3 regions of the Marinobacter sp. Arc7-DN-1 genome follow, and region 2 is predicted to be linked to each of the others. Evidence: predicted binding sites of a transcription regulator. Region 2 holds the regulator's gene; each other region holds the start of a gene.

The links. Region 2 encodes FliA, which starts transcription of late flagellar genes. Its sites were predicted from a motif close to CTAAAGTTTNNNNNNNNNNNGCCGNTAA; they were not measured.
Positions count from the first base shown of each region.
Region 1: D0851_RS19380 (methyl-accepting chemotaxis protein) is a predicted target of FliA. The motif match lies at 3,914-3,941, and genes of this name have one in related genera.
Region 3: D0851_RS14195 (methyl-accepting chemotaxis protein) is a predicted target of FliA. The motif match lies at 2,609-2,636, and genes of this name have one in related genera.

Region 1 covers NZ_CP031848.1:4,136,399-4,146,134, forward strand. Annotated here, with positions in the region: gene D0851_RS19360 (DNA topoisomerase 3) at 1-1,770, opposite strand, end outside; gene D0851_RS19365 (BolA family protein) at 2,046-2,399, shown strand; gene D0851_RS19370 (L-threonylcarbamoyladenylate synthase) at 2,399-3,022, shown strand; gene D0851_RS19375 (hypothetical protein) at 3,051-3,716, opposite strand; gene D0851_RS19380 (methyl-accepting chemotaxis protein) at 4,001-5,638, shown strand; gene D0851_RS19385 (spermidine synthase) at 5,642-6,316, opposite strand; gene D0851_RS19390 (hypothetical protein) at 6,531-7,079, opposite strand; gene D0851_RS19395 (MbcA/ParS/Xre antitoxin family protein) at 7,628-8,032, shown strand; gene D0851_RS19400 (RES family NAD+ phosphorylase) at 8,032-8,721, shown strand; gene D0851_RS19405 (hypothetical protein) at 9,047-9,634, shown strand; partial or broken gene D0851_RS19410 (ISNCY family transposase) at 9,722-9,736, opposite strand, start outside.
Region 2 covers NZ_CP031848.1:1,023,901-1,033,636, forward strand. Annotated here, with positions in the region: gene D0851_RS04755 (chemotaxis protein CheA) at 1-1,340, opposite strand, end outside; gene D0851_RS04760 (protein phosphatase CheZ) at 1,357-2,142, opposite strand; gene cheY (chemotaxis response regulator CheY) at 2,163-2,546, opposite strand; gene D0851_RS04770 (RNA polymerase sigma factor FliA) at 2,709-3,452, opposite strand; gene D0851_RS04775 (MinD/ParA family protein) at 3,485-4,297, opposite strand; gene flhF (flagellar biosynthesis protein FlhF) at 4,385-5,677, opposite strand; gene flhA (flagellar biosynthesis protein FlhA) at 5,738-7,918, opposite strand; gene upp (uracil phosphoribosyltransferase) at 8,137-8,775, shown strand; gene D0851_RS04795 (uracil-xanthine permease family protein) at 8,778-9,736, shown strand, end outside.
Region 3 covers NZ_CP031848.1:3,012,542-3,022,277, reverse strand. Annotated here, with positions in the region: gene D0851_RS14200 (TRAP transporter substrate-binding protein) at 1-651, opposite strand, end outside; gene D0851_RS14195 (methyl-accepting chemotaxis protein) at 775-2,451, opposite strand; gene D0851_RS14190 (CHAD domain-containing protein) at 2,675-4,027, shown strand; gene D0851_RS14185 (DUF2235 domain-containing protein) at 4,101-5,114, opposite strand; gene D0851_RS14180 (DUF3565 domain-containing protein) at 5,164-5,373, opposite strand; gene D0851_RS14175 (rhodanese-like domain-containing protein) at 5,565-5,945, shown strand; gene D0851_RS21100 (SEC-C metal-binding domain-containing protein) at 5,953-6,024, opposite strand; gene D0851_RS14165 (sulfite exporter TauE/SafE family protein) at 6,120-6,851, shown strand; gene D0851_RS14160 (hypothetical protein) at 6,856-7,533, opposite strand; gene D0851_RS14155 (HD-GYP domain-containing protein) at 7,696-9,030, shown strand; gene D0851_RS14150 (hotdog fold thioesterase) at 9,050-9,475, opposite strand.

The sequences.
Region 1 (9,736 bases), 1.2 Mb from region 2:
GCCACGGCGGATGCCCTCCAGGGTGGCCTCCCACACCGCCGTGCGATCCGGCTTGCTGACCGATTCGGGCAAGGCACGGATCAGGGCTTTGCCTTTGTCGGTGGCGCGGATGTGCCGGCTGTCCCGGTACAGATAATCCCGTTTGAACAGGGTGTCGATGATGGTAGCCCGGGTAGCTTCGGTGCCCAGGCCATCGGTCTCGCGCAGGGTTTTGCGAAGCTCGGCATCGGTTACAAAACGGGCGATGTTGGTCATCGCCGAGAGCAGCGTGGCGTCGGTAAAAGGCTGGGGTGGTTGGGTTTTGCGTTCGGCGATGGTGCTGTCTTCGCAGAACACCGGTTCGCCCTTCTCCAGCCGGGGCAGCGGTGTTTTCTCCGGCTCGGCACGCCCTTCCCGGAGTTTTAGCTCCAGGGCTTTCCAGCCGGGCACCAGAATGGCCGTTTCCGTGGCGCGGAACTGATGCTCCGCTACTCGTACCGTCAGCTTGCCTTCCCGGTGAACTGCGTCTGCAGCGAACTGCATCAGGTAGTAGCGGCTGATCAGGCCGTAGATTTTCTGTTCCGCCGCACTGAGTTTGCCGTTGGGGGACGGCCGGCTGGTTGGAATGATGGCGTGGTGGGCATCGACCTGTTTATCGTTCCAGGCGGCAGTCTTCCTGCCCAGGTCTGCGCCATTGCAGGCTTCCTGAAGATCCGGTGCCACCCGGCCAATGGCACGCACTACCTGTTCCCGCTGGTCGTAATGGCCCTCAGGCAAGTACCTGCAGTCGGAACGGGGGTAGGTGATCAGTTGGTGGCGCTCGTAGAGGTTCTGGGCGGTATCAAGCACGTCTTTGGCACCCATCCGGAACAGCCGGCCGGCTTCGATCTGCAGCGCCGACAGGGACAGTGGTAGCGGCGGTGCTTCCGGCCGGTCGCGGAAGCGGGATTCGGTGATGGTGCCGGGCCGGCTTTGTACGCTCTCGGCTATCTGCTCGGCCACTTCCCGGCTCAGCAGGCGGTTTTCTTCGTCCAGGTGGTCCCGGAATTGTTCGTCGGGCAGCCAGCGGGCGGTGAAGGTTTGCTGGTCGGCTTCCTCTTCCTGGGCCTTGAAGCGGGCTTCAATCCGGAAATAGGGCTTGGGCCGGAAGTTTTCGATGGTGTTGTCCCGTTCCACCACCAGGCCAAGCACCGGGGTTTGCACCCGGCCAACGGAATAGACGCCTTGTTCGCCCTGTTGCTGATAGCTGAGGGTGTAGAAGCGGGTGAGGTTGATGCCGTAGAGCCAGTCGGCCCGTTGCCGGGCCAGCGCCGAATGGGACAGGCGCCGGAATTCGCGGTTGTCTTTCGGGCTCTGGAGGGCTTTGGCCACGGCTGCCGGGGTCAAATCGTTGATCAGGATCCGCTTTACCGGTGCGCGGGCGCCAAAATAGCGGATAACTTCGTCTACCAGAAGCTGGCCTTCGCGGTCCGGGTCGCCGGCATGGGTGATGGTTTCGGCCTGGCGGATCAGGGATTCGAGGACATTGAGCTGTTGCCGCACGCTGTCCTTGGGCATGACTTGCCATTTTTCGGGAAACATGGGCAGGTCTTCCTGGCGCCATTTTTTCCAGGCCGGGTTGTAGCGGGCCGGTTCCGCCGGTTCCAGGAGGTGGCCGATGCACCAGCTGACAGTGGCAGCCTGTTCGCCCTGGCCACAGCGAATCCAGCCCTGGCCTTTCTGGTGCGGGCCGGGGAGGGCGGCGGCGATGGCGCGGCCCAGGCTTGGTTTTTCGGCGATGTACAGGTGCATGGGGTCTGGTGTTTTGGAAACGGGATGGGAATGTGGCGCTTTGGCTTTGAGCTGTCAAGGTTCGGGCGGTGCCTGATATGTGTAGTAGACTGGTGGGCATGGGGGAGGCGGCTGTGGAAGTAGCTTTCCCAAAAGACGCCGTGAACCCTTCCATGGGGGCTTGGTGTTGCCATCCATGGCAACACACACTTTTGGGAAAGCTATCTCCATACCCGCGTCGGGTCACATGCAATTCGCCCCCTTAACCTCGGGTTGAGCAGTAGGAGTCCTAAAACATGAAAATTCAAAACGCAATTGAAACCAAACTGAACGAGGCGTTCGATGCGCGCTTTCTTCAGGTGGAGAACGAGAGCCACAAGCACAGTGTGCCGCCGAATTCTGAAACTCATTTCAAGGTGACGCTGGTGTCACCGGAGTTTGAGGGGCAGATGAGGGTGCGGCGGCATCAGGCGATTTATAAGGTGCTGGCCGAGGAACTGGAGGGGGAGGTGCATGCGTTGGCGCTGCATCTGTATTCTCCAGAGGAGTGGGAGGCGTCCGGGCAGGTGGCGCCGGAGTCTCCGAATTGTATGGGCGGGTCCAAGAAGGGTCCGGCGATGGCGGCACGATCCGCTCAGGGAGAGGGTTAATGAGTCAGTTTTTCCAGATCCATCCGGAGACGCCGCAGAAGCGTCTGATTAACCAGGCGGTGGATATCCTTCGCCGCGGGGGGGTGATTGTGTACCCCACGGATTCCGCCTATGCCATTGGTTGCCACCTCGGTGACAAGCAGGCGGCGGACCGGATCAAGCGGATTCGCAGGCTGGATGACAAGCACAATTTCACGCTGGTGTGCCGGGATCTTTCCGATATTGGCGTGTATGCCAAGGTAGACAACACCCAGTACCGGTTGCTGAAGAATTTCACGCCGGGGCCCTACACCTTCATTCTGGATGCCACCAGTGAGGTGCCGCGCCGGTTGCTTCATCCCAAGCGGCGGACTGTCGGTGTGCGGGTGCCGGACAATGCCATTGTTCAGGAGTTGCTGGGTGAGCTCGGTGAGCCGATTATGAGCAGCACGCTGATCCTGCCCGGTGAGACAGAGCCGATGACCGATCCCTACGACATCCGGGATACCCTGGAGCATGAGCTGGATCTGATTATTGACGGCGGGTTCTGCGGCATGGAGGCAACCACGGTGGTGGACTTCACCGGCGAAGCGCCGGTGGTGACCCGGGTTGGCAAAGGGGATCCGGCGCCTTTCGAAGTTTGATTACCCGGATGGGGCGCTGTCGGCCATCCTATGCCCGGGCGTTCAGGTTGAAAGCGTACGCCCGAGTATTGCCCGCCGCTTCTATCTGCCCGGCGCCCACCGAGCGCCGCAGGGTATCGTACCGGTGAACCAGGTCCTGAAGGCCGTTGAACTGCTGGTTTTCACTGATCAGTGTGTCCAGTAGCGGGTTGTTGACCCCGTAGGCCTGGTTCAGCTTGAGCGCGTTGTCCATGAAATCAAGCGTCGGTTCGTTGACGCTCAGGCGATTGAACGCTTCCTTGAAGTTTTTGTTCACGTTCAGGTCTTTTTCAATCAGTGCCCGGGTTTTGTCTGCAATTTTTCCTTCCACGGCAACGCTGCCGTTTTCATATTTGCTTACGTTGAGCGCGGTTGCCGGGTGCAGGTTGTATTCGGCAAGTTTATGCCGAAGTGTCTCCCGCACGAAGGCAAGATCCTGCCCCACGGTTTGTTTGTAGTCGGCCATGGCGAGCCGGCGGGCCTTCAGGCGGCCGAGGTCGGTCTGACTGTTGTCCGAGGGTGTGAAGCGGTCATCACCGGCGGTCGGCTCGGCTTCTACGGTTTTTGTTTGGGCCTTGGCCGCTGCGGTTTCCGGGCCTGTGGCCGGTGTCTGGCGCTTTTCCATGGCCTGCTGGAACTGGGTGCTTGCCCGGATCAGTGAAGTCAGTAGGGACATGGATGGTTTTCCTCCTTCGGCTTGCCCGAGAGCGGTTGCCGAACAGTCAGTGCTTGAGATTTCTGGTACTTACCACTGGTTCCTGCAGCTTTCAGGCCAACTCCACCGAACTTTCCCCGGTTTGCTTTTTCCATGCAGGGAGTGTCATTGACCTCTCCCCGATCTGACCCAAGTCAGGAAAAAAATGACACATATCTATAAAGTCCGGCGACAGTTGGCCGTTATTTTATCCAGTCAAACCAATTTTCAAGCCGCCCGCAGAGCGGTTCCTGAGTCGGGTTATCATGAAAAAACACTACTCCATTCGATTCCTGTTACTCGTTGCCCTGGCGACGGCTTTCTCGCTGGTACTTGTGTTTACCGTGCTCTATAGCGCGAATTCACAGCGTGCCCATGTTGAAGAGTTCAGCCACAAGTATGTCGACGGGCTGGCCAAGTCCTATTTCGACGGGCTGAACACCATGATGATCACCGGCACCATTGGCAACCGGGATGTGCTTCGGGAAAAGGTGAAGGCCCCCGAGGATGTTCTGGATGTGCGGGTGATTCGAAGTGATCTGCTGAACCGGGTCTTTGGTACCGGCAAGGAGTCCGAACAGAAACGGGAGCCCCTGGACAGGAAAGCGCTGTCCGGCGAGCGGGTGGAGGCTTATTCCAAAAATGAGGAGGGCCGGGTCTACACCCTGATTGAGCCGGTGATTGCCCGGGAGAACTATCAGGGCGTTAACTGCCTGGGTTGCCACCAGGCCAGGGAAGGGGACGTACTTGGCGCTATCCGGGTGGATTATTCCCTGGCGGGAAGCGATGCCCGTTTGCACCAACAGCTGCTCACCAGTGGTGGCATCCAGGTGGCCATATTCGTCGCCGTGTTTTTCCTGACGGCAGCGGCCTTGGGCCGGCTGGTGTTTTCCCGTCTGCGCCGGCTCCACGACAGGATGGACGAGATCTCCCGCAATTCCGACCTGACCATTGAGCTGGAAGTAACCCGTAATGACGAAATTGGCTCTGTCTCCCGCGCGTTTAACCGGATGATGGCGAAGATCAGGGAGAGCATGAACACCGTGATGGACAACGCCGAGCAAGTGGAGCAGGCGGCCCGCAGTATTGCTGGCAAGGCGGACACCACCGAGCGCGAGGTGCTGGCCCAGCGGGACAACACCGACCAGGTGGCCAGCGCCACCACGGAAATGGCGGCTTCCGCCGTGCAGGTCCGGGAAAACGCCATTCACACCACCCGTAAATCGGCGGACACAGCAGAATCCGCCACTAAGGGTGAGAGCCTCGCCCGCAACGCGGTGGAAGGCATCGGGGCGCTGAACAGCGAAGTACAGAGCGGCGCACAACGCATCGAACAGCTGGATCAGCGCACTAGTCAGATGTCGGATATGCTGGAGGTAATCTCCAACATTGCCGACCAGACCAACCTGCTGGCGCTGAACGCCGCCATTGAGGCCGCGCGGGCCGGTGAGCAGGGCCGTGGCTTCTCGGTGGTCGCCGATGAAGTGCGCGCACTTGCCTCACGCACCCAGGATTCCACCGAGGAAATCCGTAACACCATCAATGGGCTTAAGGGCGAAGTGGTGGACTGCGTGGCCACCATGCGACACGCCTCGGAGATGGCGGAACAGCAGGTATCCGCGATTCTCAAGGTGGAATCCGAGCTACAGGCCATTGCGGCGGCGGTGCGCCAGATTACCGATCTCAACCAGGAAATGGAAAGCGCTGCCAATGAGCAGAGCGAGGTTGCCGAATCCATCAATCACAACGTAATCGAAATCAGCCGTTCGGCGGAGCAGACCTCCGGCGACGCCAAGGAGACGGCCCGCATTGCGGGAGACTTGCTCTCCATGGCGGAAAACCTGCGAAAAACCATCGAGCAGTTCCGGCTTAACCAGGGCGGTCGCCATAAACCGGCGCGTTAACAGTTACCACGCCAGCCAGATAACGTGACGAGCGCCCTTGCCAGGGCGCAAAGCCCGCACCGTAACCGGCTCCACGGAAAACCCGGCGCGGCGCAGCCTCTCGGTAAATGCGTGCTCCGGGCCGGCGGACCAGTAAGCCAGGATGCCCTCGGGGCGCAGGGATTTCTGGGCCGCGGCAATACCATCCGGGGAGTAAATCCAGTTGTTCTCCTTGCGGGTCATCCCTTCCGGGCCGTTGTCGACATCCAGCAGGATGGCATCCCATTCGCCATCGCTGCTTCTAAGCAATTCCGCCACATCACCAACATGAACGCTGGCCCTGGGATCGTTCAACGGGTTCCTGGCAGCAGCGCCCAGCGGCCCCCGGTTCCACACTTCAACTTCGGGAACCAGTTCAGCCACCGTTACCTGCGCATCCTCGCCCAGTGCTGACAGCGCTGCGGCCAGAGTAAACCCCATTCCCAGCCCGCCAATCAGTACCCGGGGGGAGGGTTGATCTGCAATCCGCTCGCATGCCAGCGTGGCGAGCGCATCTTCCGAGCCGTGTATCCGGCTGTTCATCAACTCACCGGTAGTGCCGGCAATCTTGATAGAGAACTCATCGTTGCGCTGAAGCAGGCGTAATCGGGTTCCCTTGCCGGGAATGATTGCGGTGCCGATTTCGGTGAAGCGGGCCATTTGGGGTTCCGTTTGGTGGGTCGGACTCGCATCTTAACTTAGAGAATCCAAAAAAACGGAATACAACGATGAACATTCTTACGATTTATCGGATGATCCAGGGCAAAAGGACTATCTGGCGAAACACTGATGGACAGAAAACTTTAATCAGCCAGCGATGCGACGACGAAGTAGGTTTCAGGACTTCCTCTACTTCGTCAGCGCTCGCTGTGGATTAGAAGTTGTAACCCAGACCCACCGTATAAGCCCAGGCTCCGTCGTCCTGGAAGGCATCCGATGCGTCGTTGGTGTCGCTGAAGAAGAACTGGTATTCGGCTCGGGCGAGGAAATAGGTCTTCGTCCGCACGTAGTACTTTATTCCCGTTTCCAGGCCGGCGAAGGCGCTGTCCTTGACGCCATCGCCGTAGATCCCGCCGAGACTGCCGCCGACAAAGGGGCGCGCGCGATCAGCGAGAAACTGATAGTTGAAGTAACCACGGGTTGAGCCGTTCCAGAAATCATCCTTGACACTTTCTCCTTCGATGCTGGCGTAATTGATGCTTTGCCGGGCACCGGCAACCATGTTATCCCGCAAATACCAGCCCAGATCGCCGGTCACGCCGAAGCTGCCGCTGTTGAAATCCCGGTCGTTACTGCCTGTTCCGGAGAGGGAGAATTCGCGGTCGCCTTCATTCGGGCCGAACTCTGGGGATTGTGCGGATGCTGCCATAGGCAGGGTACCCAGAAAACAGAGCGTGATTGCCGCAGTGTAGACTCTGATCATGAGAAGCTCCTTACTTGCATTTTTCAGATTGCATTTCCGAAATGCGCTATTACGTGCTCGGCCCGGACCCGTTACGCAGCAGATGCCAAGGCAGTCAGCGGACGCCAGCACAGGCTCTCAGGATCAGTGTTTGACCGCTCGTCTGTCTGTTCGCAAGCACACACAGGAGGCTGAAAAGGGGATTTAAGGAGGGAGGAGAGTCGATACTTCTGGTCGGCTTAATCACACGAACTGTGTTGACGACATCCAGTGTTGATGCGGCAAGCGGATTGGTTTATGCCCGGCGTGCCTACACCGGAAAGTTTCCCCGGAAACGCCCGACAGGGGATTATTTATGGCATCAAAGAAGTAAGTCAACGTTACCGTGTTTGCTCCAAGAGCATTTGGCGATGGTTCGAGAAGGTCGCTTTCCGAAGCCGGTCCTGCTGTCCCCAAGAACCGCGCGGTGGCGTGAAGAGGGCCCCACTGAATTCTGTCCCTTAATAGACTTTATGAGATTAGAAGTCTAATATGAGACTGTTGATGCGCATAAAGCGGGGGTTAGTATGATGAGTGCGATTGCAGAGAAAAAATCACTCGCTGAAGCCCGTCGCATGGGTGTCAGTGGCCTAAAAACTGCGTTCAACATTCTCGATAAATGGGGATGTAGTGCCGAACAGATGCAGGCTATTCTGAGGCTCCCGAAGGCAACCTTTTACAAGTACCGGAACGATCCCGAGAGCGCCCGTCTGGACCGGGATCAGGTCACGCGCATCAGCTACCTGCTGAACATGCATCAGGCCCTGCGGATTGTGTTTGAAAATCCGGAGAACGTGTATGGATTCATGCGAAAGAGGAACCACAACCCCTTTTTCCATGGTAGGGCTCCGCTGGAGGTGATCGAAAGCGGAGATTTTGCAGCGCTATACGAGACGTTCAGGCGCATTGACGCCCTGCGTGGTGGTCTCTGGTGATGGGGTTGAACCTCCCGGTCATAACGGTTCCGAAAACAAAGGGCTTTCGCCTGGTCAACTCCAAGCTTCCTCCCATTGATATATTCAACGATGTGGCCGATCCCGATGAGTTTCAGGATCTTTTCGACCTGCAGGCCATGACAAACCCTCGCCTCAAGCAGGAAGTCGGTGACCTCAATTACATCGACCTGGAGGAAATTCCCTGGGGCATTCCCGGTTGTCCCTATGCTGCGTCGCCCTTTACCCATGTTTCCCCGGACGGAAGTCGGTTCAGTAACGGCGAGTACGGGATGTTGTATATCGGCGACACCATGGAGACAGCGCTCGCTGAGGTTGAATATCACCAGGGCCGATACCTGGCGAATATCGAGGACCTGAAATTCGACCGAATGATCTTCCGTGGCCTCGCCTGCACGTTTACCGGGGGCGTAATTCATGATGCCACCGCGTTGGCGGCGACCCACGGGATATACCAACCTGACGACTATTCCGCGTCTCGTGTGTTGGGTGCGCACCTTCGTGCTGGCGATTCTGAGGGAATCCAGTACTGGTCAGTGCGAAATTCCGGTGCCACTTGCTGGGGGTTATTTACACCAAGACACGTTCATTCGGTTGTACAGGCTGCGCATTTCGAATTCATCGTGTGTGGCGGGGAGATCGTAGACAGAAATAAAGTTCTCGGTATATGAGTTTTTCCAAAAACGCTAAAAAATTAACCTAAGCCCGGCCTCCAGTTACAGAGATACGGGGGGCACTCTGGACTAAGTGTATGTGGCGGGATGGAGCGGCATCTTAGCCTGCCCGCACCAATTACGGGTACCGGGCCGATGCTCGCCGGCATTTATTCTCTGGGGGGCTCATGCGGGCAGGCTTCACGTGGAATGGGTGGCAACCTTCAGCGGTTTACGCGGTGTCTTGGCAGTTTTCATACAAGGCTCACGTTTTCGCTCGCCATAAACCGGTAACGTTTGCGGGTTGTGAAAACCAGATCAAACGTTGTCAGGGAAGAATTCCATGATCACTCATCTCAAACCCGAATTTCGAAAGGCTTGGTTGCTTGCTGTTTTACTTTTGCTTGGCTCACTGCTCGCCGGATGTATGCCGGGTACAATTGAAACTGCCGCAGGCACCGCTTTCATCTGGGATCAGAAACAGGACTACAAACACAAGGGTGAAGTAGACCGTGCTGTCGACAGGTATGTGAGAGACCACGCCGAATCGCCTTGCAAGTATGGGGAGGACCGGGTGATGACCTCGGCGGTCGAAATTCTTAAAAAATACAGGCTTACAGGCCTGAAAGAGGTTTACAAAAGGCTTGAGGGCATCTATGAAGACGAGAGTCAGCCGGATAACGTTCGGGCTGGTGCTCTATATAACATGGCGGTTTTGCAATCACGCAGGCATGCACCCAAAAAAATACTGGCCCGGGAGTTCTTCAAGCGGCTTTACATCGAGTTTCCCAACGAGTACCGCTGTATTTTTAAAGCAACGGAATGGCGGGATTCCATGATTGAACAACAGTTACTGCTGCCGGGCGAAACCGTGGAGTCGTTTCTGCGTGAGGCCGCGGAAGATATCGAGAAAAGAAAAGGAGTGCAGTGACCGGTTGCGGCCCTGTGAGAAGAAGGCCTGCTCGCCAGTGCCCATCCAGAAACACGCGTTTTCAACCAGTTTGGCTCATCCCTGGATGTCGGTTTTGCTTTT
Region 2 (9,736 bases):
ACATCCGGCGCCTCAATACCGTGATCGACGGAGTTGCGGACCAGGTGCACCAGTGGGTCGGAAAGTGCCTCCACCAGGTTCTTGTCGAGGTCGGTTTCCTCGCCATGCATCACCAGATTCACCTCTTTCTTGAGGCTTCTGGCAAGATCCCGGACCACCCGCGGGAAACGCCCGAACACTTTCTTGATCGGCTGCATGCGGGTCTGCATCACGGCAGACTGAAGATCGGTCGTTACCACATCCAGGTTCGAGACCGCCTTGTGCATGTGTTCGTCTTCGCTTGCCGCACCGAGGCGCTGTAAACGGTTCCGAACCAGCACCAGCTCGCCCACCATGTTCATGATGTCATCCAGGCGTTTGGTGTCGACGCGCACGGTGGTTTCTGCGGCCGGGGCATGCTCCCTGGATGGCATGGCCGGTGCCGCACCGCCTTTGGTGCCCGGTCTGTCAGCGGATTTCGGTTCTTCCTTCGGTTTTTCCGCCTTGGGTGGCTCGGCTTTCGGCTTCTCCGGTTTTTGCGGCGAAGCCGGCTGGCCGCCGACGGTCGGGCTTCCGCCCTTGCCGTGGAGATCGTCCAGCAGCTTCTCGAATTCATCGTCTGTGATCAGGTCATCGCTGCCGCCGGTTTCAGTCTTCGGGGACGGTTTTTCGTCTTCCTTGCCGGGAGTCTCATCCCTGGCAGGCGCACCGGCAAACTGACCTTTGCCATGCAACTGGTCCAGAAGCGCCTCAAACTCATCATCGCTGATCTCGTCATCACCGGAACTCTCGTTCTTGCCGGCTCCAGCGTCGGGGCTGGACGGCGATGGGGGGGCGCCGGATGGCTCGTCATGCAATGCATCCAGCAACTTCTCGAATTCGTCGTCGGTGATGTCGCCCCCGTCTTCCGTCGGGTCGTCTTCCGTCGTTTGTTCCTGCTGTGGGGTGGTGGCCGGGGCAACACTTTCGACCTCCGGCCGTGCCAGAGCGTCGAGCGCTGCAATCAATTCGTCGGGGGCGGGCGTCAGTTCTTCGTGGTTCCGGACCTGCTCAAACATCGCGTTGACGTTATCGAGGGCTTCCAGAACCACATCCATCAGCTCTGAATCCACCTTGCGCTTGTGATTGCGCAGGATATCGAACACGTTCTCGGCGGAATGGCAGCAATTGACCAAAGCATCAAGCTGCAGGAAGCCTGCCCCACCCTTGACAGTGTGGAAACCACGGAAGATGGCGTTGAGCAGATCACTGTCATCAGGATGTTGCTCAAGGTCTACCAACTGCTCTGACAGCTTTTCGAGTATTTCGCCGGCCTCTACCAGAAAGTCCTGCAAAATCTCGTCATCAGCATCAAACGCCATGCGTTACCCTCTCTATTCAGAAACCGAGACTGGACAACAGGTCATCCACATCGTCCTGTCCCGAGACTACATCTTCACGCTCATCGGCCTTGATCTGGGGCCCGACGCCCTTTTCCGCAGATTCTTCCTGGTCATCAATCTGGTGCACGGTGCCCGTCAGCTGATCAACATGACTGGCCATCACCACCAGACTGAGCATCTGTTCCTCAACCTCTTTCACCAGCGTGGTGACTTTCTGGATGACCTGCCCGGTGAGATCCTGGAAATCCTGGGCCAGCAGTATTTCCGAGAGATTGTTGTACATGGTGTCCGCGTCCGTGGCCATGCCAGCGAAGAACTTGTCGATCCGGCCATACAACTGGCGAAATTCTGCCGGCTGCATCTCCCTGCGGCGCAAACGTTGCCACTCGTCCCGCAAGGCTGCCGCCTCGTCTCTCAGTGCGTTGGCTACCGGCATGGTTGCCTCGACCAGATCCATGGTCCGGTTGGCCGCTTCACCGGTCATATGCACCACGTATTCGAGACGGTCAGAGGCATCTGTCATTTTTGACAGCGCTTCCTGTTGTTCAGCGTTACGGGGATCTATCTGAAAGTTCCGGATCGCTTCGTGCAGGCTTCGGGTCAGTCGCCCGACCTCGCGGTACAGACTCTGATCCCTGACTTCGCTGAGTTCATTGATCAGGGTCATGGCTTTGGCATATTCGCCGGCATTGACGCTTTCAGCTAGTTCGGTTGCCTGACGCTGGAGCTTTTCCGTCACCTCTGGTTCGAGGCCCCGATGGTTCTTTTTGCTATCGCTCATGAGAGCCATCCGACCTCTGGTTACTGGATTCTTTCAAAGATTTTCTCAATCTTTTCCTTGAGCACCGCAGCAGTGAACGGCTTGACAACATAGCCATTCACACCCGCCTGGGCAGCGGCAACGATCTGGTCCCGCTTGGCCTCCGCGGTCACCATCAGCACCGGCAGGGTTTTCAGGTTCTCGTCAGCCCTGACGGCCTTGAGCAGATCGAAACCGGACATGCCCGGCATATTCCAGTCGGTTACCAGAAAATCATATTTTCCGCTTTTGAGCATCGGCAGCGCCGTGTTGCCGTCATCGGCTTCATCGGTATTGGTGAAGCCAAGATCGCGCAGCAGGTTCTTGATGATCCGTCGCATTGTGGAAAAGTCATCCACAATGAGAATTTTCATGTTCTTGTCCAATGGGACCTCCAGTTAGTAACACCCGGAATTCGTTTGACCTTTCGGCTCGAAGTCTAGCAGGCCGCTGTTTTAACCGCTTATTGTCTGATCTTTGCTTCGGTTGTAAAGCATCGGTTACCAAAAACTACAGACTGCTCCGCTGCAGACACACAAAGGCGGTGATCAGTTGCCCGTATCCTGGCGCCAGTCCGATAACCGTCCGCGAAGGCGCAAGGCCGCCTGGCTGTGAATCTGGCTGACCCGGCTTTCACTGACGCCGAGCACCGCGCCGATTTCCTTGAGGTTCAGCTCGTCCTGGTAATACAGGCTCAGCACCAGTTTTTCCCGCTCCGGCAGTTCCTCTATAGCCTCAGCAAGACTGCGGCGGAACGCGTCGGACGAGAGTCCTTCGAGCGGATTATCCCGTGGCTCTGTCTGTTCTATCGGCAGCTCGCCGGATTCATTGAGCTCATCGAGACTAAAAAGTCGGCCGCTGTTGGAGTCGGAGAGGTAGGAATGGTACTCGGCCAGCCCCATGCCCAGTTCTTCAGCCACTTCCAGATCCTGGGCTTCCCGGCCGAGACGATCTTCAACGGCCTTGATGGCCTGGGAAATGCGGCGGGTATTACGGTGCACAGAACGGGGAACCCAGTCGCCCTTGCGGATCTCATCCACCATGGCACCGCGAATCCGGATGCCTGCGTAGGTCTCGAAGGTTGCGCCCCTGGTGGCGCTGTAGCGTTGAGCCGCCTCGAGCAGGCCGATCATTCCGGCCTGCATCAGGTCGTCAAGCTGCACAGAGGCTGGTAGCCGGGCCATCAGATGAAGGGCAATTTTCTTTACCAGAGGCGCGTGCTCCTCAACGAGCTGGGAAGGCTTCTGCGCGCCTGACTGGTTATAGATTCCGAGGTTTTTCGCCAATGTCATGTATCCGGTTTTTTTGTTTGACTGGATCCGATTCAGACTTCGACGAGCCGCTCCACAAAGAATTCCAGATGCCCACGGGGAGAGGAAGGCAGCGGCCAGTTATCAACTTTTTCCGCCAGCGCCTTGATCGCCAGGGAAGCTTTCGCCCTGGGATAGACATCCAGCACTGCCCGCTGCCGCTGAACCGCTTTTTTCACGGCTTCATCGTAAGGCACCATGCCGACATATTGTAGTGCCACATCCAGGAAGCGCTCGGTGACCCGGGTCAGTTTTTCAAACAGGTGCCGGCCTTCCTGCTCATTTCTCACCTGATTGGCAAGAATGCGGAAACGGTTGGTGCCGTAATCACGGTTCATGAGTTTGATCAGGGCGTAGCAGTCGGTGATGGAGGTGGGCTCGTCGCACACCACCAGGAGCAGCTCCTGGGAGGCTCTCAGAAAGCTCACCACTGATTCGGAAATGCCCGCGGCGGTGTCTACGATCAGCACATCGATCTGGTCACCGAGTTCGCTGAACGCGTTGATCAGCCCGGCATGCTCCATGGGGCTGAGCTGGGTCATTCGCTGGGTACCGGAGGACGCCGGTACAATCTTGATGCCACCGGGGCCATCGACCAGAACGTCCTTGAGGTCACAGTCGCCCGCCAGCACATCCTGAAGGTTCCGGTTGGCGGTAATACCGAGCAGTACATCGATATTGGCCAGCCCGAGGTCGGCATCAAGAAGCACGACTCTCCGGCCTTTCTGTGCCAGGGCAATCCCGAGGTTAACCGACACGTTACTCTTGCCGACTCCACCTTTTCCGCCGGAAACTGCAATCACCTGTACCGGTTGTGCTTTGCTCATACTGTTTTTTGTCTCTCGCCACGTTTAGCCGGGTGCTGTCTTTTCGGACGCTCGCTGTCAGTCTGTCCGCTCTCAGCGCCCGCTCTCTCAGGCTCCTTCTGCGACCGCCTGCTGTTTCTGGAGAGTTTTAAGCCGGTCCACGGCCAGCCGCACCAGCGGAACCGCTTCCGCGTGGTGCAGGTCTTCGGGAATCTTTTGCCCGTCAGTGTAGTAGGCCACCGGCAAACCGGTTTCCATCACAAAGCCGAGAGACTCGCCAAGTGTCAGGGCCTCGTCGATCTTGGTCATCACGCAGCCCGCAAGATTTGCCATCTTATAGCAATGCCAGACGGATTTCATGATGCGCGGCTGACTGGTGGCCGAGACCACCAGATGCGTCTTGACATTGTGATGGCTGCGCGCCAGTTCGGCCAGCTGTTCCTGATAGCCTTTGTCCGCACTGGTCAGCCCGGCAGTGTCGATCAGTACCAGATGACGGTCTGACAGCTCGTCCAGAATATCATCCAGACCGTGGCTCTCGTCGACGACTCGCACCGGAACATTCAGGATGCGACCGAAGACAAACAACTGCTCGTGGGCCGCCACCCGGTAGCGGTCAGTGGTAACCAGGGCCACGGAATCGGCACCATGCCTGAGCACATACCGCGCCGCCAGCTTGCCGATGGTGGTGGTTTTTCCGGAACCGGTGGGCCCCACCAGGGCAAAGACCCCGCCCTGATCCAGCCATTCTATGCGGGAAGTCCGTACGCCGGTGCACAGCATTTTGAGGGATTGCTTCCAGCCATCCTCCAGTCGCCCGGCCTTGTGGCGGCGAGAAATTGACCCCGCCAGATCGCTACCGAGACCGAACTCCTGAAGCCGCTCGGCCAGTCTCTGCTGAACCGCATTGGCTGCCGGCACCTCAGGCTCAGGCTTACCGCCCTGCATCAGGTCCTTCAGGGAACGGATCTCCGCACGCATCTGTGCCAGTTCATCGGAATAGGCCTCCCCGGACCGGACCGGAGCCGGATCCTGATCATCAAATCCGGAACCCACCACCTCCTGAACCGCCGGGAACGACGTACCGGCATAACCGCCCCCCTGGGCGGCCCGCTTTTCCCGGACCTCTCGGATTCGATCCCGGGACCGGCCGAGTTCGTCCTCAAGACGACGGTGCTGGTCCGCCTGCATTTCAGCCAGGCGGGAGCCGTTAGTGGCTTCCTGCGCCTGGTCACCCAATCGCTGACGCGCCATGTTTTCGTCGTAGTCCAGCGCCGTCACTATTTCGACGCCGCCGTCTACCCGGCGGTTTGAAAGAATTACGGCGTCTGGCCCCATCTGTTCACTGACCTGTTTCAGCGCCTCTGCCATGGTCCTGGCAAAAAACCGTTTTACTTTCATGATGCCTCTTCCTCCACCGGCAACGCCGTGCCGGCGCCGTCCGCTCTGTCATCCGCGCCGTTACTGGCCAACGGACGCCACGATCGTGATCTGTTTGTTATCCGGTATTTCCTGGTACGAGAGCACATGCAAACGCTCTACCCCGTAGCTGGCGAATTTCGCCAGTACCGGCCGCAGGGGCCCGGAAACCAGCAAAATGGCTGGCTTACCCAGCATTTCCTGCCGCTGGACGCTCTCCTGAAGGGAGCGCTGGAGCTTTTCAACCATATTCGGCTCCAGGACCAGGCCAATGTCTTCCTGTCCGCCGGATTGTTGACTCTGCTGAAAAGATTTTAGCAATAACTGTTCCAGATCCGGATCCAGGGTAATCACCGGTATCTCCGCCTCATTGCCGCAGATGCTCTGCACGATCATCCGCCGCAACGACTGACGGGCAACGGTAGTCAGCAACTTTGGATCCTGGCTCTTCGGATGGACATTGACGATAGCCTCGGCAATGGAGCGCATGTCCCGGATCGGCACTTCTTCCCGGAGCAGGTTTTGCAGCACCTTGAGAAGCAGACTGATGGAAACGGTGGTCGGTACCAGCTCCTCGGCGAGTTTCGGTGAAATCTTCTCCAACTGGTCCAGCCACTGCTGAACTTCCTCGTGGCCCAACAATTCATGGGCGTGCTTCTGCAGCACCTGATTCAGGTGAGTAGCCACGACCGTGCTGGCGTCCACAACCGTATAGCCGAGAGTCTGGGCCTGATCCTTGCGGTCCGGTTCGATCCAGCTGGCATCCAGGCCGAAGGCCGGGTCCTTGCCCTCAATGCCTTCAATTTTTCCGAATACCTGACCCGGATCGATAGCCAACTCCCGGTCGGGGTGAATCTCAGCCTCGGCGATGGTCACACCCATCAGCGTGATGCGGTAGACGTTGGGCATCAGATCGAGATTGTCGCGAATGTGAACCGAAGGCATCAGAAAGCCCAGATCCTGGGACAGCTTTTTTCGCACGCCCTTGATGCGGCTGAGCAGTTGGCCACCCTGGGACTTGTCCACCAGCGGAATAAGCCGATACCCCACCTCCAGGCCCACGATGTCCACAGTGGCCACATCGTCCCAGCCCAACTCTTTGGTTTCGCCCGGCGCCGGCAGTTGACGACCCTGGTCGGAGCCGGCGTCACCGCCCGGCGGAAGATCGCGGCCAGCCGGTCGAGGCGCGCCCCCGGCCCCACTCCGTCCCGGGAATACGCCCTCTTCTTCTATCGTCTGGCGCTGATGTTTCCAGATATACCAGGCGGCACCGCCGGCCAGGGTACCCAGCCCCAGGAAGGCCACATGGGGCATACCGGGAATCAGGCCAAGAATGATCAGGATGGCTGCGGCAATTGAGAGTGCCTTGGGCGCGCTGAACATCTGCTGCAAAATCTGCCCGCCCATGTCCTGGCTGGAAGTAACCCGGGTAACCATGATGGCGGCGGAGGTAGACAGCAGCAGCGACGGGATCTGCGCCACCAGACCATCACCGATGGTCAGCAGCGCATAGCGCTCCATGGCCAGGCCGAAATCCAGGCCATGCTGGAGCATACCAATGGCGACCCCGCCAATAATATTAATGGCCAGAATCAGCAGGCCGGCAACGGCATCGCCCTTCACGAACTTGGAAGCACCGTCCATGGAGCCGTAGAAGTCGGCTTCCTGGGCAATCTCTGCCCGGCGATGCTTGGCATCATCCTGGTTGATCAGACCGGCGTTCAGGTCGGCGTCGATCGCCATCTGCTTGCCTGGCATGGCATCCAGCGTAAACCGGGCACTTACCTCGGAAACCCGGCCGGCGCCCTTGGTCACCACCAGGAAGTTGATGATCATCAGGATCGCAAAGACCACCAGCCCAACGGCGTAGTTGCCGCCTATCAGCACCGCACCAAAGGACTCGATAACCTTACCCGCGGCATCCCCCCCCTCGTGGCCGTTCAGCAGCACGATCCGGGTAGACGCCACATTCAAAGCCAGGCGCAGCAGCGTCGCCACAAGCAGCACAGTCGGGAAAGAGGCGAACTCCATGGGCCGGAGGGCATAGACACACACCAGCAGGATGACGATCGACAGGGTGATGTTAAAGGTAAAGAACACGTCCAGCAGGAAGGCGGGCATGGGAAGAATCATCATGCCCAGCAACCCCATCAACATGACGGGTACGCCCAGATTGCCCCGCGTCAGGGTTTTGACGTTATTGAGGACCAAAGCTCTGTCCATGCCGGAAACTTCTCCGATTGCCGCGCCTGAAGGCGTTATGAAGGTCGGGATTCTGACGCCGGGACGTCGTTTGAAAGGGTTATGGCAAGATCCGTACCACTCCTGAGGGAATTTCACGCGGAGCAGTGCTCCGCAGCCTGACTCGCCTAGCCAGATACGGTATCCTTGCGCCATTTAATTGAGACACTGAAACCACAATCAGACACACAGGTGACCCCATGCCAATCCACGAGGTAAAACACCCGCTTATCCGCCACAAGCTCGGCCTGATGCGCCGGGCGGATATCAGCACCAAGAATTTTCGTGAGCTGGCGCAGGAAGTCGGTGCCCTGCTGACCTACGAGGCCACCAAGGATTTCAACCTGCAGGAAAAGACCATCGATGGCTGGGCCGGCCCGGTGACGGTGGAACAGATCCACGGCAAGAAAATCACCATTGTTCCGATTCTTCGTGCGGGTCTTGGCATGCTCGACGGCGTACTCAGCCTGATCCCGGTCGCCCGGGTAAGCGTTGTCGGCCAGATCCGCAACGAGGAAACCCTGGAAGCCAGCACCTATCTGGAAAAACTGGTTGGTGAGCTTGACCAGCGCATGGCACTGATTGTCGACCCGATGCTGGCTACCGGCGGCTCCATGATTTCCACCATCGAGCTGCTCAAGAAGGCGGGCAGCACCGAGATCCGGGCCCTGGTTCTGGTCGCCGCTCCAGAGGGTATTGAAAAGGTCCTGGAGAAACACCCGGATGTGTCTGTCTACACGGCCTCAGTTGACGAACGCCTGAACGAGAAAGGCTATATCCTTCCGGGTCTCGGCGATGCCGGCGACAAGATATTCGGCACCAAGCAGAAGGACGTTTGAGCATGCAGGACCCTACCAACGACCCGGTCTGGAAACAGGCGATCGCCGGCTCCCAGATGCTGTTGGTGGCCTTCGGCGCCCTGGTTCTGATGCCACTGATTACCGGGCTGGACCCCAACGTGGCCCTGTTCACGGCCGGCCTTGGCACCCTGATCTTCCACCTGGTCACCGGCGGCCAGATTCCCATCTTCCTGGCCTCCTCCTTCGCCTTTATCGCACCGGTTATTGCCTCCAAGGGCCGGTTTGGCATGGAAGAAACCCTCGGCGGCCTGATGGCTGCGGGTATCCTCTACATTATCCTGAGCGGGCTGATTCGCCTGAGGGGCACCGGGTTTGTACGCCGTCTTTTGCCTCCGGTCGTTATCGGCCCGGTGATCATGACCATCGGCCTTGGCCTGGCGCCGGTCGCCGTTCACATGGCGTCGGGCCGCACCGGTGATGGCGCCACCCAACTGATCCCGTACAACACCGCCATCTGGATCGCCATGATTTCCCTGGCGGTGACCATCATCATGTCGGTCTGGGCCCAGGGCATCTTCCGGCTGATCCCGATCATGTTCGGCGTTATTACCGGTTACCTCCTCTCCGCCTTCGCGGGCATCGTCGATACCACACCGATTCAGGAAGCGGCCTGGTTTGCCGTCCCCAACTTTGTTGCGCCGGCGTTCAGCTGGGGTGCTGTTCTGTTCATGATTCCGGTCGCCATCGCCCCGGCCATCGAACACATCGGCGACGTACTGGCCATCGGCAATGTCACCCGCAAGAATTACCTGGAAAAGCCCGGCCTTCACCGCACCCTGCTGGGTGACGGCCTGGCCACCAGCGCCGCTTCCCTGCTCGGCGGACCGCCTAACACGACCTACTCGGAAGTCACCGGCGCGGTCATGCTGACCCGGAACTTCAACCCGAAGGTGATGTGGTGGGCCGCCTGCATTGCTATTGTCCTGGCCTTCATGGGCAA
Region 3 (9,736 bases), 2.0 Mb from region 2:
ATCCAGAGCCGGGCCAACCCACTCCACCGCATCAATGGTACCGCGCTCCAGGGCGCTGTAGAGCTCGCCCGGGGGAATATTGGTCACCGCAACGCCGAGCTCAGACATCACCTCGCCGGCAAAGCCCGGAGTGCGCATCTTGATACCCTTCAGGTCCTCCAGGGAGTTGATCTCCTTGCGGAACCAGCCCCCCATCTGGTTACCGGTGTTGCCGCCCGGGAACGACAACAGTCCATAGGGCTCATAGACTTTCTGCATGAGTTCCATGCCGCCACCATAATAGAACCAAGCGTACATTTCAGGTGCAATCAGCCCGAACGGGATGGTGGTGAAGTACATGGCATTGGGGATCGTGCCCTTGTAGTAATAGGACGCGGTATGCCCCATGTCGTACTGGCCGTTACGCACCAGATCAAAAATTCCGAACGGCGCCTTGTGCTTGTTGGACGGATCAATGCGGATTTCCAGTCGGCCAGCCGACATGGCCTCTGCCATATCCGCCATATTCTGAACGGTCTCCCCCAGAATCGGAGAATTGGGGCCCCAGGTTTGCGCAAGGCGCAAAGTGAAGTTTTCCTCGGCAACCGAGGACATGCTGAAGACGGTGGCTGCAGCAGCGACGGCCGCAAGCAGTGTTTTCCGGATTGTCATTGTGTTGGCTTCCGTTATTGTTGGCATGAAAACAGGTATCTCTGTTACGCCTCCATCATAGCTTGCTCACGGTGTTCCGCCAATCAGCGAAGCCGCCAGTCAGCGAAATACCGGGAACAGATATCAGACCTTGAACTGCCCTACCAGCTCACGAAGGCTCTCGCCCAGGCGCGCCAGTTCGTGGCTGGCTTCGTTGGTCTGGGTCACACCGGTATCGCTGCGCTGTGCGGCATCCACAATCCGGACCACGTTCTGGTTGATCTCTTCCGCGACCTGGCTCTGCTGCTCAGCCGCCGTGGCAATCTGGGTAACCTGATCGTGGATCTGGCCGACAGAGGTCTCGATCGTTTTCAGGGCGTCGGTTGCGTGATTGATCCGCTCGACCGTTTCGGTCGAGTGTTTCCGTGATGTGTTCATGCGTTCAACGGATGCCTTGGATTCCGTAACGAAACCATCAATCATCTCGCGAATCTGATCGGCGGATTCGGCACTACGCCTGGCAAGCTGGCGTACTTCGTCGGCGACCACAGAGAACCCACGGCCATGCTCACCGGCTCGGGCTGCCTCGATAGCGGCGTTCAGGGCCAGCAGGTTGGTCTGCTCGGTCACCGCGTGAATAACGTCCAGAACCTGCTGGATATCGTCAGATTTTTCAGCCAGCGCATCAATAATCTTCGCGGTATCCTGAATCTCTTCCGACAGCTGGTTTACCGCACCCTGGGCACTACTGATGGTTTCACCGCCTTCCCGGGCCATACGGTCCGCATCTGACGCAGCACTCTCGACCTCGTTGGCATTGCCGGAGATCTGCTGAATCGTGGCCGCCATTTCATTAATGGCGGAAGCGATCTGATCTGTCTCCGAGCCCTGCTCCTGCACCGATGCCCGGGTTTCATTCGCGACACGGCTCAGCTCTTCCGCGGCCGAGGCCACCTGATCGGTCGTAGCCCCCACTTCCCGCATGGTGTTCTGGATCTTGACCACAAAGGCATTGAACCGTCGGCCCAGCTCGGCCAGTTCATCTTTGCCCTCATCCGGCAGGCGCTGGCGAAGATCACCTTCACCGTCGGCGATTTCCTGCATCATGTTACTGACACGTTTCAGCGGCGTGGTTACGCTCCGGCCAACAAAGATCCCGATCACCAGCGCGATCACGACAACAATCGCGGTGACCAGCAGGATGAATCCGAGGGTCGCCGACATACCCCTTTCCATCTCCTGCCGCGCGGCTGCCAGCTCCCGTTCGATATCGGTGATGTACACGCCGGCACCGATCATCCAGTCCCAGTCCGGGATGACGGTGGAATAGGACAGCTTGGGCTCTTCGTTACCGGAGGCGGGGTTCATCCATTCATAACCGTAAAAGCCATCGCTCTCGGCGGCATCGAAGAGGTCACCCACCAGGCGTTTCAGCGTCGCGTTGTTGGTTGGCCCCTCTTTGGACGGATCCGGTGCATAAGCCAGGTTGTAGACATCGCGGGTGTAGGCGAACACATAGTTGGTTTCATCGAAACGGATTGAGCGCAGGCGCGCTGCAGCCGCCTCTTTTGCTTGCTCTTCGCTCAGGGACGGATCGTTCTTGGCCTCCAGAACCACCGCTTTGGCGGCATCGATCAGGCTCTGAAGGCCGGCCTTCCGGGCTTGCAGAAGGCTGGCCTCAAGGCGTTTGATTTCCTCTTCCGCGTTTACCTGAATCTGGCTTGCGGTAATCCAGGCCAGGGTGGCGGCCGTAATCAGTACCGGCACCAGTACAGCTGCCAGCAAACGCGTTCGTATTGTCAGGTGACTCAGAAATTTCATCGTGCCCGCTCCCAGGGAATTGTTCTTGTGGCGAATTATCCACAGACCCTTCAGCCAGATCTGTTCCGGTTTGTTAAGACAGGTTTCAGGAACTCATGGCGCGGCCCCCATTTCCATGACTAAACTGTTATTCGCAAATTATTTTCAGGTAATTAAGCTATCGGCAGTAACCTGATTATCTTGAGGAATTCCTAGACTAAAGAACCACTTCGAAGGTAGGCCCATGAAGCACCTGTTTCTTGTACGCCATGCCAAATCCAGCTGGGCCGATGAAGGGCTGGGCGACCGGGATCGTCCGCTCAATGCCCGGGGGGAAAGCCAGCTCGCGCCACTGGCAAAAGCGCTGCAATCTGCAGGCGCCTTCGGCGGCGGCATAGTCAGCAGCGATGCCGCGCGGGCCCAGGCCACCCTGGACGGTGTGTTGCCCGACAATGTCCCGCCAGGACGACGCCACGCCCTCAGTGAACTCTACACCTTCGACTACCGGCGCCTGCTCTGCTGGCTGCAACACCGGGATGACCAATCCCGGGTTATGCTCATAGGCCATAATCCCGCCTTACTCGAACTGGCCCAGTGGCTGCTGAAGCGACCGCCGGAGCAGTTACCGACCGCCAGCTTTATTCACATCCGGCTGCCGATCAAACACTGGCACCAGCTTGACCGGGGTAAGGGCAAACTTGTGGCCCTGCTGACGCCGCCGGACTTCAGCTACGCCCACTTCTCACGAAAGCAGAAAAAGAAAGCCAATACCGATGGTGACGACCCGGCCAGAGACATCCCCGCCGCACTCCACCATCAGTTAAAACGCCTGAGGCAACTGGAACAGGGTGTCATTCTGGGCCTGGATGACGAGTTCCTGCACCAGTACCGCATTGCCATTCGCCGCAGCCGGGCCATCGCCGAATCGGTGCTGGAAGTGAATGGCGACAAGACACTGGCGAAGGGCGTGAAAACCCTGAAGCGCCACGCCAAGGCCACCGGGCCACTAAGGGATCTGCATGTCTTTCTGCAGGATCTGCCGGAGCTATGCGGCGACAACCGCGAAATGCAGGTGGCCTTACAGGTCTGGTTTGAGAGCGAAGCCGCCAGCAAACACAGCAAACTGGTGAAGCGCCTGGGCAGCAAACGCTACCACGACAGCATGGACCACTGGCAAAACCTGATCGATTCCCGGAAGTTTCACAAACTGGCCGGAACACTCAGCCCCAAAGACATCCGAAAGGCTGTGGAGCGTCGTACCAAAGATTTCAACAGGCATACCGTTGAGCTGATGCACACCTCGCCGGATGAGGATATCCACCGTTTGCGCAAGCAGCTCAAACGCATCCGATACCTGATGGAGCTGGATGCAAAAACCTGGAAAAGCAACCTGAAAACCCTGAAAGCCCGGCAGCAGCTCTATGGCCGCTTCCAGGACCTGCATGTGCAGATTGAGATGCTGGAACATTTCCGGAAGGCGGCACCGGCGGTTTTCCCTGCGGCGCTCACGGGCATCATGCAAACCCTGGAAGATCGTAAGGCGGACGCCCGAAAACAGATTCTGGCCCTTGGCGGACTCGATGCAGCCCCGTTATGACAGCACCAGGTTTCTCAGCCGCGAAACTCTGCTCACGCGCCTGCGCCTGCGCCATAGGTAATAACAAGGCAGCCTAGCCGGCAAACCCTATCTGCTTCAGATTTGGCGGCCGGTAATCCGGATCCAACCGCCAGCGCTCGGCCACGGACGGGTGAATGGCGGTCTCGACATTGTCCGGTTTCAGGTTGCGAACCAGAGGCGTTGAAAACCGGAAAATATGGCGCCGTGAGTTGTGCAGCCTGGCCCTGGCGCTGGGATTGATACCGGCGGGCAGGTGCTCCTCAATATCCAGGCCGGCGCTCCTGGCCTGCTGCACCATCCATTCCAGGGCGCTGTCGGAAGCCAGCAGCCCCTGATCGTCTGCCGGGTAACCACCGCCGATATCACTGTGGGAACCGGCAAACCACACCTGTTTCAGATCCAGCTTGTCCCGGGGCTCCCAGAGCGTAGGTTCGAAATCCTCCCGGCGCTCATCAATGGCCAGTGCATGGCGGGCAATACGCACATTACTTCCCAGCTTGGTGTCGTAAAACTCGTCCTTGCGATCAAACAGCCCCATCAGTGAGAAGGGCACACCCAGGGCACCCACCGTATCCCAGGCGCCCACAAAGCGGATCTCCCGGGACTCATGGCTGTGGGCATTCCGGAACTCGACGGATTTGGCGCCGGCCGGCTTCCAGGCATCGCCGGTTTTCTTGTAATGATCAAACGCCTGCTGGATCAGCCGGGCATCGGGCCGTTTGAGAATGCCGCAGTTGTTGATCAGGCCGCAGAGGGAGCGCACGGTGTAGGCTCCGCGGCTGAAACCGAACAGATAGAGGTCGGTGCCGGGCGTGAAGTTCTGAACGATGTAGCGGTAGGCATCCATGATGTTCTTGTGAATGCCCTGCCCGGTAATGCCGCCAATCACCGCGTTATGGTACGAACCAATGCCCCAGTCATAAAACACATGCTGGGGCTGGCCATCGGCCGCCAGGGGGCGAATGGCTCTGGCCATTCTCAGCACATTGGTGGGAACGTCTTTCTGAAGATCTTCTTCCGGGCGGTTCCATGTGCCATCGGCACAGACAACAAGGCGCTTAACCATGGCAGACTCCTTTGCCAGCAATATGATCAGATTCTGATCATATTATAGCTCAGGGCCGGTCATCCGGCGGCGCGTCTTCATCACATTTCCGGCAGTCCAGTTCAAACCCCTGCATGGACTCCCGGCCTTCTGCCGTTGTCACCCACGGGCGGTTCACCCAGGGCGGTGTATGGCGCACATGTTGATTGTGGCCACACGCCAGCTGGGCGACCCAGTGATTTTCTTCGTCTTTGTGGTAGGCGGTGATGGGTTGTTTCATAACTTCTCTATGGAAAGCAAATGACCAGGCCAGCGGCCATCTTCAAGATAGAAACCTACTTTAGGACAGATCGGTTCCTCAAGCCAACCTGCCTCGCCTTACCAGCGGATCTGTTCATAGGTGACGCCAGCCCGCCCAATCCCTTATCCTGAGGTATATAGTTATTCCACACTCACCCGCAGGAGCCCCCCATGAAAACAGCCCACGACCTGGTAGCAGCTGCAAAGAAAGAAATTCAGGAAGTTCCGCTTGAGCAGGCAGACGATGCCATCAAAAACGCGGACCTGCTGTTGGATGTCCGCGATGCCGATGAATACCGCTCCGGGCATATTCCCGGAGCGGTGAACATCTCCCGGGGGTTGCTGGAGTTCAAGTTCACCAATGATCCTGCGTTTGAAAGCCGGGATCTCAACATCGTGTGTTATTGCAAGACATCCGGTCGGGCGGCACTGAGCGCGAGGGCCCTGAAGGAAATGGGCTACCTGCACGTGCAGTCCATTGCCGGTGGTTTTGATGCCTGGCAGGAGGCGGGGAAACCGGTGGCCAAGCCGGAGCTTCCGTCCTTCGAATGACAGTCGGCTACAGGCAGCAGGCCTCGTACTTCTTCCCGCTACCGCAGGGGCAGACTTTGTGTTCAGGCTGTTGTGTCATCGGGCGCCAGGATTTTCGGCTATGCTGCTTTACCGGCGGTGTATCAGTATCAACCCGATTCCGGCCCTAACCTCCAAAATATCTGGTGATTTCTTTTGTCAGATGTCTCGCTGTTACAGATTCTTCTGGCCAACCTGGCGGTTTTCGCCGGCGCCTGCCTGCAGGGCGTGGCCGGCTATGGCATTGGCACCCTGGCGGCGCCGCTGCTGTTCCTGATCAGCCCGCTGCTCGTGCCCGGCCCGCTGATACTGAATGCCTCCCTGCTGACCATCTTCATGCTGGTCCGTAACCGTGGTGCCCTGCAGGTTCGGGAGCTGCGCTTCGCCATCGGGGGTGGGGTTGCCGGCGCGGTTCTGGCGGCACTGACCTTGCTGGTGATTTCCACCAAGGGATTCGAGCTGATCTTCGGCATCCTGATTCTCGCCGCAGTGTCACTCAGCCTTGGCGGGCTCAAACCGGCCCTGAACGCACGCAATAGTGTGATGGCCGGTGCCGCCTCAACCTATATGGGCACGATCACGGCCGTCGGTGGCCCGCCCATTGCGCTTATCTATCAGAACGAAAAAGGCCCACTGGTGCGTGCAAATATGTCCGCTTTCTTTCTCGTTGCAAGCGTATTCAGCCTGTCTGCACTGCTTACCTCCGGCTATCTGGGCACTCGCGAGCTGGCTCTGTTTGCGGTGACCTTCCCGGGCGTTGTGGTGGGCTTCTGGTTATCCGGCAAGCTGTTGAACCACATGCCCTTCGAGGGGCTTCGCCCGGTGATCCTGGCGATTGCCGCCGTCGCAGGAACCGCGGCCCTTATTCGCGGCCTGCTTTCCCTGTAGGTACCTACCCTGCCCAGAGCCGAACCCGGAATCGGTTCTTTCGCCACAGCAACGCCAACCAGAGAGCGTGGGCGTTGATCAGCAATGCGAGAATCCATTCAAAGGCATCATCCTTACGGCTGTAGAACTCGGGCGCGACGCCGTTGAGGACCACCGAGAGAATGCCGACACCCAGAATCAGCTGGCACAGGTTCAGCAGTCTCATGCCGGTGTGTTTCCAGAGCGGATGGCCTCGCAATCCGGCACTGACGAGCAGCTCGCAGATAAACGTGAGCGAAAAGTACAAAACCACACCAATCCGGCGGATCAGATTAAAACCATCCCCGGCATGGCCCAGCGCCAGCGTATAAGCGCCCAGGGATAGGCTGGCCACCAGCCCCAACCAGGGAACCCAGGCAACGCCGGCCGAATGAACGCCCAGCTGGCGCAGCCAGCGGCTATTCAGCCACCAGAACAGAATCCCCAGCAAAGCCGCGGGCAACATGGTGCCCTTGAAGATGAAATAAGAGGTGCCATGGCGGCCGGTTCGGCTGATGCTGGTGCAGCTGTCCCAGTAGGGCATGCACAGCTCGACGTACCCTTCCAGCACCGAGACCACAAAGGTGGTGTGGATAGTAAGCAACGGCACAAGCCCGGCGGCAAGTGCCAGCCACCAGAGATGGAATGAACGATGGTCTGCCATGGCAGAAGGTCCTCAGCGCATCCCCGCCAAAGGGAGATCAACCTACAAAAACCGGTCGCTAACATCTTGAATGAACATTATTTGACCAAATTTTGCAATCGAGTCCATGCTGTCAGGGTGCTTTTGCCTCAAAATAGGGTCTCAGGGAGTCAGGATCGGTTTATGAGTACACCGCATCAGGAAATTGTTGAGAGCCAGATCGATGTGTCGGAACTCGCCATCGGCATGCATGTCATCCGTCTGGACCGGCCCTGGGAGGACACTGACTTCCTGCTTCAGGGGTTTGTGATTCGTGATCAGTCCGAGATCGATGCGCTGCGCGCCCAGTGTGATTTTGTCGTTATTGAAGGACGAGTCAGCGGCGCCCCCTTGCCAAGGCCTGAAAAAAGCGGCCTGAAGCCATCAGGCCTGATGCGCCTATTCAGGCGAAATACGGCTCCGGAGGTCTCCAGCAACACGGCCAAAGCAGTGCCACCACGCAAACGTGTCACGTACATTAACAAGGTCGAAGCCGGGCGGGAGATGAAAACGGCGGTTATCCGCTTTGAGGAGGCCCAGAAGACGGCCAAGTCGATCATGTCTGGCCTCAGGGTAGGCCGCACGCTGGACCTGAACAATGCCCGCACCGTGGTCAACAGCTGTGTTGAGAGCGTGCTTCGCAATGAAAACGCGCTTCTACTGCTCACCAAAATCAAACATCAGGACGAGTATACCGCCGAGCATTGCATCAACGTGTCCATTCTGGCGGCTGCGTTTGGCAAGCACCTCGGCTTGCTGGAAGGCGAGATCCGTAATCTGGCACTGTGCGGTTTGCTGCACGATGTGGGCAAGACACGGATTTCCGATGAGATCCTCAACAAGCCGGGGGCTCTCACCCCCCAGGAGTTTGACGTGATGCGCCTGCACACGACTCACGGGCGCACCATTCTGATGGGTACCAGCAACTCCCTGAATACTGCCGTGGATGTGGCATTCAGCCACCATGAGCGCATGGACGGTTCCGGTTACCCCCGGGGCCTGCAGGCACAACAGATCCCCTACTTTGCCAAGATGATCGGGCTGGTGGACACCTACGACGCCATTACCAGTAACCGGGTGTACGACAAGGGGCGAGCCTCCATGCAGGCACTGGAAATCATTCACAAGCACCGTGGCACCCAGTTTGATGAGGAGTTGGCCGACGCCTTTATCCAGATGATTGGGGTGTATCCGCCGGGCTCGATTGTTGAAATGGTGAATGGGGAGGTGGGTATCGTTGTCGAGAGCTACCCCAGCCACAAACTCAAGCCCAGAGTGCTATTGGTAAGAGACATCGACAAAAGCCCGCTTATGCCTTTCCGCACCCTCGATCTGAAAGCCTCGCCCGAAGATGCCGCCGGCGACATCTACCGCATTGCCCGTGAAGTCCCGGATGGTACCTACGATATCGTTCTACAGGACTTCGTGGACGAAGGCCTGATCGTAGTCAAATCACAGGAGGACTCGAACCAGGCTTGATCTGAGCGGCTGAGCCAGGCTACGGGCGCCTGGTTACCGCCATGGTCAGCCGGGAAATGCAGGTGGTTTTCCCTCCTTCGTTCTCAAGCCGGATTTCCCACACCTGGGTCGTACCGCCGATATGAATGGGCTTTGCAGTGCCGTACACCCAGCCTTTGGTAACCGGGCGGATGTGGTTCGCGTTGATACCCAGCCCCACAGCGACAGTCTCCGGGTCTTTCAGGCAACAGTTGGCGGCCATGCTGCCGAGGGTTTCTGCCAGCAATACCGAGGAGCCACCGTGGAGAATGCCAAACGGTTGAACGGTACGTTCATCAACGGGCATGCGGCCTTTTATGTAATCATCGCCGATTTCAAGGTACTCAATACCCATGTAGCTGACAGCCGTGCTTTCGCTGGCTTCGGCGAGGTGTTCGAGGTTCGGGGTCTGGGTCCAGATTGCCATACAGATGCAGCTCTCATTTATCAGGAACAGGGTTAGAAACAGGGCATTCAGTTTATACAGATAGGATGCGAACTACCAAGATCTCTTTAACCTGTGCTCAAGACGAGTATGTGCGAAGGTTTTCTTCGGCGTAGTGGTCGAAATTCCGCCCGAAACTGTTATTGATCGGGGTGCTTCCGCCGATAACCCATATCGGTTTACTCAACTCTGACAAGTACCCCTTTTCCCAGCTCGGACAACCGGTTTCTGCCATCTGGCGCC